DNA from 2 places in the Streptomyces purpurogeneiscleroticus genome. Region 1 is predicted to be linked to the other one. Evidence: riboswitches for the same ligand, from Rfam matches in the RefSeq annotation. Region 1 holds a riboswitch; the other holds the start of a gene.

Region 1 (4,191 bases):
GTGCGTATGGATCTGGGTGTCCGGACGCACGCCGCCGGTGGCGAGCCGGAACGCCTCGGTGGCCCAGGCCAGATAGGCCACGTGGTCCGCGCCGCGCAGCGGGAGCGTCTCGCGCAGCGCCGGCTCGTCCACCTGGATCACCGAGGTGCCCGCCGCCTCCAGGTCGGCCACCTCGTCCCGCAGCGCCAGCGCGACCTGGCGCGCGGTGTCGGCGAGCGGCTGGTCGTCACGGACGAAGGACCAGGCCAGCATGGTGACCGGGCCGGTGAGCATGCCCTTGACCGGCCGCCCGGTGAGCGACTGCGCGTACCGGGTCCAGCGCACCGTCATCGGCTCCGGGCGCGAGACGTCACCGGCCAGCACCGGCGGGCGGACGTAGCGGGTGCCGTAGGACTGGACCCAGCCGTGCCGCGTGGCGAGGTAGCCGGTCAGCCGCTCGGCGAAGTGCTGCACCATGTCGTTGCGTTCCGGCTCGCCGTGCACCAGGACGTCGAGCCCGGCCTTCTCCTGGTAGGCGACGACCTCGCGAATCTCCGCCGCGATGCGCTCCTCGTACGCGGCCTCGTCGATCCGCCCGGCGCGCAGATAGGCGCGGGCGGTGCGCAGCGCGGCCGTCTGCGGGAAGGAGCCGATGGTGGTCGTGGGCAGCGGCGGCAGCCCGAGGTGGGCGCGCTGGGCGGCGGACCGCTCGGGGTACGGCTGGGAGCGCCGGCAGTCGGCGGCGGTGACGGCCGCGGCGCGGGCCCGGACGGCCGGGTCGTGGGTGAGCGCCGCGCCGGTGCGGGAGGCGAGGTCGGCGCGGTTGGCGGCGAGTTCGGCGGCGATGACGCCGGTGCCGTGCGTCAGTCCGCGGGCCAGTGTGACGAGCTCGGCGGTCTTCTGCCGGGCGAAGGCGAGCCAGCGGGCGATCTGCGGGTCGATGTCGCGCTCGGCGGCCGCGTCCAGCGGGACGTGCAGCAGCGAGCAGGAGGCCGCCACGTCCACCCGGTCGGCGAGGCCCAGCAGGGTGCCGAGGGTGGCGAGGGACTTCTCGTGGTCGTCGATCCAGACGTTGCGGCCGTTGACGACGCCCGCGACCAGCCGCTTGCCGGGCAGGCCGCCGGCCGCCGCGAGGTCGTCCAGATTGCCGGCCGCCGTCTCGGTGAAGTCCAACGCCAGTCCCTCGACGGGGGCCTTGGCCAGTACCGGCAGGGCCTCGCCGAGCCGGCCGAAGTAGGTCGCGACCAGGAGCTGCGGGCGGTCGGTGAGGGCGCCGAGGTCGCGGTAGGCGCGGGCCGCCGCGTTGAGTTCGGCCGGGGTGCGGTCCTGCACGAGCGCCGGCTCGTCCAGTTGTACCCACTCGGCGCCGGCTGCCCGCAGATCGGCGAGGACCTCCGCGTACACGGGCAGCAGCCGGTCGAGCAGGGTCAGCGGCTCGAAGCCGGGGTCGACACCGGGGGCGGGCTTGGCGAGCAGCAGGTAGGTCACGGGGCCGACCAGGACGGGCCGCGCCGTGTGGCCGAGCGCGCGGGCCTCGCTCAGCTCGCCGGCCTGCTTGCGCGAGTCGGCGGCGAAGACGGTGTCGGGGCCCAGTTCCGGCACCAGGTAGTGGTAGTTGGTGTCGAACCACTTGGTCATCTCCAGCGGCGCCGCGTCCTGCGTGCCGCGGGCCATGGCGAAGTACCCGCCCAGGGCGTCCGTTTCGACGGCGGCGCGGTGCCGGGCGGGGATCGCGCCGACCATGACGCTGGTGTCCAGTACGTGGTCGTAGTACGAGAAGTCGCCGGTCGGCACCTCGTGCAGGCCCGCCTCCGTCAGCTGCCGCCAGACGGAACGGCGCAGGTCCGCGGCGGTCTTCTGGAGCGCGTCGGCGGTGACGCGGCCCTTCCAGTACCCCTCGACCGCCTTCTTCAGTTCCCGGTTCGGTCCCTGCCGGGGATAGCCGTACACGGTGGCCCGTACGGCCGTGGCGGTGTTTTTGCTGGTCACGTGGCTCTCCTTCGCGAGCGTGTCTCCGAGTGCCCGGCGACGGGCACGAGAGCGCGAAGGGAGTGCACAGCGGACGGGCCGCCGCGCACTCGTGTGCCGCGTCCCTGCTGTACGCCGACCCGCCCTCGAGGTCACCGGGAGACCGCACACGACGGGTCGCGTGCGGGCAACGGGCAGGTCTTCGGACTCACGAGCACGTCCGCCCGAAGGCGAACACCTACTGGCCGTCGCTTCCCGGACCCGGTCGGTCCAGTGCGTATGACGGCGGTCGTTCTCGCTCACCGCTGCGGGGCAGTCCCGGATTCCCACCGGGTTCCCTCTTGCGACGCGCCTGCCTGGCGGACAGGGCGAACCAGCTGCACGCATCAGGCTATGCCCTGCCACCTCCCGCGTGCCATCCCCCCTAGATCGATATTAGGTTAGCCTTGCCTAAGTGAGACTGTTCGTGGCGCGGGCTCCAGCGGCTCCGTGCTGCCCAGGAAAGCGGGAGAGATGTACGTCCTTGACGGTCCCGGCGTACGGGACTCGCGGCCATCGCGCACGGCAGGCCCGTGTGTCGAACGCCTCGCCGCCCGGCTCGCCACCGCCGCCGAAGCCGAACGACCGGCCCTGCTCGCGGACTTCTGGGCGGAGGTCGAGCGGCGCGGCACCCCCCTCGTCGAAAAGGCCGCCGACGATCCCGGGTGGTACGCGGTCACCTTCCTCCGGCGCGGTCACCGCGCCACCTGCCAGGTGCTGCTGCTGGCCGACGGCGTCACCGACCCCGGCGACCTCACCCCCGCCCTGCTGGACCGGCTGCCGGGTACCGATGTCTGGCACCTGACGTATCTGCTGCCTGCCGGCAGTGGCGGCGCGTACCGGCTCGCCGCGGACATCTCGCCCGGCGGCGCGCCTGCCGACCCCGGCCGCCGGCGGCAGCGACTGCGTGCACTGTGTGCGTACGCCGCGGCAGACCCGCTCAACACCCGTTCTGCAGAAGGGGTTTGGGGTGACTCGGACGGCTCCGTGTACGCGGTGCCGACTGCCGCCGGGTAATCCCGCGGAACACCGACCGGACCCGTCGGGCCGACCGTCCGACTGTCCGACAAGCTGACCTGACGTGTCGTCAGGCAGAGTGCCGGAATGTGCCGTATGTGCCCTCTATCTTGCTCGTATGAGTCGAGTGCCTGATTCCGCCCTTAATGACCGGATTGCCATCATCGGTATCGGCTGCCGCCTGCCCGGCCATGCCAACGACCACCGGGCGTTCTGGCGGAACCTGGCCGAGGGCCGGGACTGTATCGTCCCGACCCCGGCCGACCGGTACGACGTCACCACCCTGGGCACCCGGGACCGGGCCAAGCCCGGGCGGCTGGTCGGCGGCCGCGGCGGGTACATCGACAGCTTCGACGCATTCGACCCGGCGTTCTTCGGCATCAGCCCGCGCGAGGCCACGCACCTCGACCCGCAGCAGCGCAAGCTCCTGGAGGTCTCCTGGGAAGCCCTGGAGGACGGCGGGCAGCGCCCGGCCGGCCTGGCGGGCCGCGACATCGGCGTGTTCATCGGAGCTTTCACGATGGACTACAACATCCTGCACTACGCCGACCTGGACTTCCTTACGGCACACACCGCGACCGGCACCATGATGACGATGGTGTCGAACCGCATCTCGCACGCCTTCGACTTCCGCGGGCCCAGCGTCTCCCTCGACACCGCCTGCAGCTCCTCCCTCGTCGCTCTGCACCTTGCCCGGCAGAGCCTGCTGCGCGGCGAGACCGACCTCGCGCTGGCCGGCGGCACGCTGCTGCACTGCGCGCCGCACTTCACCATCGCCGAGAGCAAGGGCGGCTTCCTCTCCGTCGACGGCCGGTCGCGCGCCTTCGACGCGGCGGCCGACGGCTACGTACGCGCCGAGGGCGTCGCCGTCGTGGCACTGAAACGACTGGCCGACGCCGTGCGCGACGGCGACCCGGTGCACGCCGTGGTGCTCGGCAGCGGGGTGAACCAGGACGGGCGGACCAACGGCATCACCGTGCCGCGCGAGGACGCCCAGGTGGATCTCGTACGGAAGGTGTGCGCCGAGGCGGGCGTCGTGCCCGGCAGCCTGCAGTACATCGAGGCGCACGGCACCTCCACCCCGGTCGGCGACCCGATCGAGGCCCGGGCGCTCGGCCGTGTCCTGTCCGACGGGCGCCCGCCCGGTGCCCCCTGCTACGTGGGCTCGGTCAAGACCAACATCGGGCA
Region 2 (4,191 bases), on a different contig from region 1:
CCAGTCCGCCGCCGCCACGTCCAGCCGCACGGCCTCGGCGGGAATCAGTTCGCTCAGTGTCGGCATGGACGGGATCGTCGCACGAAAACGCTTGCCTGGATATGCGCAGTGCGGCGCCGGAAGGGATCATCGGAACATGAACGTGAGGATGCGGGTCGCCCAGCAGGAGGAAGCCGACGAACTGCTCGGCCGCAGTCCGCTCGCCGCGCTGGTGGGCATGCTGCTGGACCAGCAGGTGCCGATGGAATGGGCGTTCACCGGTCCGTACACCATCGCCCGGCGGATGAACGGCGACGACCTGGACGCGCACGCCATCGCGGCGCAGGACCCGGAGGCGTTCGAGGAGCTGCTCGCCCGCAAGCCGGCCGTGCACCGCTATCCGCGCTCGATGGCCAAACGGGTGCAGCAGCTGTGCCAGTACCTCGTCGAGCACTACGACGGGGACGCCGAGGCCGTGTGGCGGGACGCACCGACCGGTGCCGAGCTGCTGAAACGCCTCAACGACCTGCCCGGCTTCGGCAAGCAGAAGGCACAGATCTTCCTTGCCCTCCTCGGCAAGCAGTTCGGCGTACGCCCCGAGGGCTGGCGCGAGGCCGCCGGCCCGTACGGCGAGGAGAACTCCCACCGCTCGGTCGCCGACATCACGGGCCCCGAGTCCCTGGCCGAGGTCCGCGCGTACAAGCAGCAGATGAAGCGAGCGGCGAAGAAGGCGGCGGGGAAGTAACAGGGGCGGCGGGCACAGGCCCGCCGCCCCTCTTCTTGTACTGCTGGTACTGCTTGTACTGCGCGCTCAGGTTTTTGTACTGCGCGCTCAGCCTTCCGGCGAGGCGGCCACCCGTGCCGCCCAGCGCTTTTCGACGCCGGAGAGCCGCCAGTAGGCGATCGCCGCCGCCCAGACGACGACGAAGAGGCCGACGATGATGTAGCCGACGTTGTCCAGCTCCAGGCCGGAGATCCAGCCGGTGACCGCATCCGTCAGGCCGAGCTTCTCGTGCAGCACGCTGACCAGCTCGATGGTGCCGATGAAGAGCGCCACCGCGATGGACAGGCCGGTGATCGTGAGGTTGTAGTAGACCTTCCGCACCGGGTTCGAGAACGCCCACTGGTACGCGAAGTTCATGAACGTGCCGTCGAGCGTGTCGAAGAGGCTCATCCCGGCCGCGAACAGCAGCGGCAGGCACAGGATCGCGTACCAGGGCAGCCCGGACGCGGCGCCGCTGCCCGCCATCACCATCAGCGTCACCTCGGTCGCGGTGTCGAAGCCGAGACCGAGGAGCAGCCCGATCGGGAACATCTGGCCCGGCCGCGTAATGGCCTTGGTGAACCGGCCCAGAATCCGGTTCATGAAACCGCGCGAGTTCAGCTGCCGTTCCAGCTCCGACTCGTCGTACTCGCCGGCCCGCATGGCACGGAAGACGCGCCAGATCCCGGCCAGCGCGACCAGGTTGAGGGCGGCGATGAGGTAGAGGAAGGCCCCGGAGACGGTCGTGCCGACCGTGCCGAGCACCTGGTGCGTACGGGACTCCTCGTCCATCAGCGTCCCGGCGAGCGCCGCGCCGCCCGAGACGAGCGCAGCCATGAGCACGACCATGCTGGAGTGGCCGAGCGCGAACCAGAAGCCCACCGAGACCGGCCGCTTCCCGTCCGCCATGAGCTTGCGAGTGGTGTTGTCGATGACGGCAATGTGGTCCGCGTCGAACGCGTGCCGCATGCCGAGGGTGTACGCGGTAATACCCAGGCCCACGCCGAACACCTGGGTGCCGACGGTGTAGTGGCCGGGCACGACGAGCAGGAACAGCACACCGAACGCGACGATGTGCAGAGCGGCTATGACCGCCAGCAGACCGGCGGTCCTTACGGTGTCACGGCGCTGCCAGCGATATTCGGGCAGCACGGAAGAAGAATTCGGGGCATCGGTGGGCAGGGCCATCCGGCGATCACGCTCCAGCACCTCGTGGAATCAATTCGTGAGATGCCGTGGCCGGTCTCCTGGCTTACGGGTACGCGCGCCCGTCCCGGCCTTCCCGCCCGCACTCTGCGGACAGTGGCCCCCCGTACGCTCGTGGTGCACGTACGGGGAAAAGGGTCGGTAGCTCCCCGATCACAGTGGCGAGGGCCGCTCCGGAATCGGACCCGAAGGTCTTCACCGGTCTTCCCGAGCACCACGGCCCGGCCACTCTAACCCCCTGCGTCCCGCTGCCGGGCGGTGTCCTTCGTCACCGGCTCGCGAGACACCGGCTCCCGGGACGCCGGCTCCTCCGCCGCCCAGCTCCCCAGCAGCCGCAGTGATTCCGCCGAGGCCGAGCCCGGCTCCGCGTGGTAGACGATCAGCTGCTGGTCCGGGTCGGCGGGCAGCCGCAGCGTCTCGTACGACAGGGTCAGCGGCCCGACCACGGGATGGTGCAGCCGCTTCACCCCGAAGCCCTTGTCCTGCACGTCGTGCGTGGCCCACAGCTGCCGGAACCTCTCGCTCTTGACCGACAGCTCCCCGATCAGCGAGGCGAGCAGCGGGTCATCGGGATGGCAGCCCGCGTCCATCCGCAGGAAGGCGACGATGTCGGCGGCCTTGCTCTCCCAGTCGACGTACAGCTCGCGGGCGGCCGGATCCAGGAAGACCTGCCACGCGACGTTCCGCTGCTCGAGCGGGAGCGCGGCGTAGTCGCCGAGCAGCGCGCACGCCATGCGGTTCCAGCCGATGACGTCCAGGCGGCGGCCCGCCACATACGCCGGTATCCCCTCCATCGAGTCGAGCAGCTGCTGGAGCGCGGGCCGCACCCGCTGCGGCCGCCCCGCGCCGCGCGAGCGCTTGGCCTTCGGCTTGACCAGATGGCTCAGATGCGCCCGCTCGGCCGCATTGAGCCGCAGCGCGCCGGATATCGCGTCGAGGACCGCCGTGGAGACGTTCTGCCCGTGGCCCTGCTCCAGTCTTACGTAGTACGCCACACTCACCCCGGCCAGCTGCGCGAGCTCTTCGCGCCGCAGGCCCGGCACCCTGCGCCGCCCGCTGTGCCGCGGCAGTCCGACGTCCTCGGGCTGCAGACGCGCGCGGCGGGTGCGCAGAAACTCGCTCAATTCTGTGCGCTGGTCCATAAGGCCAGTATCCGGGTGGTCGGGCACGGACGCCGGGCCGCGAGGGTGCCACTGCCAGTGGTAGGAACCGCGTTCGTACCAAAACGGGGGGTCTGGCTCCACTTCCGCGCGCGGAGCAGGCTCGATGGCATGACACACACCTCTGTCGCCGCGTATGCAGCACCCGCGCCCAAGGCACCCCTGGAGCGCACCACCATTCCGCGCCGCGAGCTCGGCGCGCACGACATCGAGATCGAGATCAAGTACGCGGGGATCTGCCACTCCGACATCCACCAGGTCGACAACGGCTGGGGCGAGGGCATCTTCCCGATGGTCCCGGGCCACGAGATCGCCGGTGTGGTCGCCGCGGTGGGCCCCGAGGTCACCCGCCACAAGGTCGGCGACCGGGTCGGCGTCGGCTGCATGGTCGACTCCTGCCGGGAGTGCGACAACTGCAAGGCCGGACTGGAGCAGCACTGCACCGGCACCGGCAACGTACAGACGTACAACGCCATCGGCCGGGACGGCGAGCCGACCTACGGCGGCTACTCCACGCACGTCGTGGTCTCCGAGGACTTCGCCCTCCGCATCCCCGAAGGCATCTCCCTGGACGCCGCCGCGCCGCTGCTCTGCGCCGGTATCACCGTCTACTCGCCGCTCTCGCGCTGGGGCGCGGGCCCCGGCAAGAAGGTCGCGGTCGTCGGCCTGGGCGGCCTCGGCCACATGGCCGTGAAGATCGCGCACGCGATGGGCGCCGAGGTCACCGTCCTCAGCCAGTCGCTGCGCAAGAAGGAGGACGGCCTGAAGCTGGGCGCCTCCGACTACCGCGCCACCTCCGACCCGGCCACCTTCGAGGAGCTGGCGGGCCGCTTCGACCTGATCATCAACACCGTCTCCGCCAACCTGGACGTGGACGCCTACCTCTCGCTGCTCCGCGCGCACGGCACGCTGGTGCAGGTCGGCGCGCCGGAGGACCGGCTCTCCCTCTCGCCGTTCTCGGTGATCGGCGGCAGCCGGGCGATGGCCGGTTCGATGATCGGCGGCATCCCCGAGACCCAGGAGATGCTCGACTTCTGCGCGGCGCACGGCCTCGGCGCGGAGATCGAGGTGATCCCGGCCGAG

Evidence for each region. Region 1 has a riboswitch for cobalamin ahead of metE (5-methyltetrahydropteroyltriglutamate--homocysteine S-methyltransferase). Riboswitches for the same ligand answer to the same signal wherever they lie in the genome.
Region 2: another riboswitch for cobalamin. It lies ahead of nicT (Nickel transporter NicT); the one in region 1 lies ahead of metE (5-methyltetrahydropteroyltriglutamate--homocysteine S-methyltransferase).

What each region holds. Positions count from the first base shown of each region.
Region 1 is NZ_NHSG01000364.1:21,532-25,722, reverse strand. Features, by position in the region: gene metE (5-methyltetrahydropteroyltriglutamate--homocysteine S-methyltransferase) at 1-1,968, opposite strand, end outside; cobalamin riboswitch at 2,124-2,340, opposite strand; gene CCS38_RS25435 (enterochelin esterase domain-containing protein) at 2,461-3,003, shown strand; gene CCS38_RS25430 (non-ribosomal peptide synthetase/type I polyketide synthase) at 3,122-4,191, shown strand, end outside.
Region 2 is NZ_NHSG01000120.1:6,132-10,322, reverse strand. Features, by position in the region: gene CCS38_RS06200 (PTS sugar transporter subunit IIAB) at 1-66, opposite strand, end outside; gene CCS38_RS06195 (HhH-GPD-type base excision DNA repair protein) at 137-724, shown strand; gene nicT (Nickel transporter NicT) at 812-1,930, opposite strand; cobalamin riboswitch at 1,963-2,182, opposite strand; gene CCS38_RS06185 (helix-turn-helix domain-containing protein) at 2,179-3,090, opposite strand; gene CCS38_RS06180 (NAD(P)-dependent alcohol dehydrogenase) at 3,220-4,191, shown strand, end outside.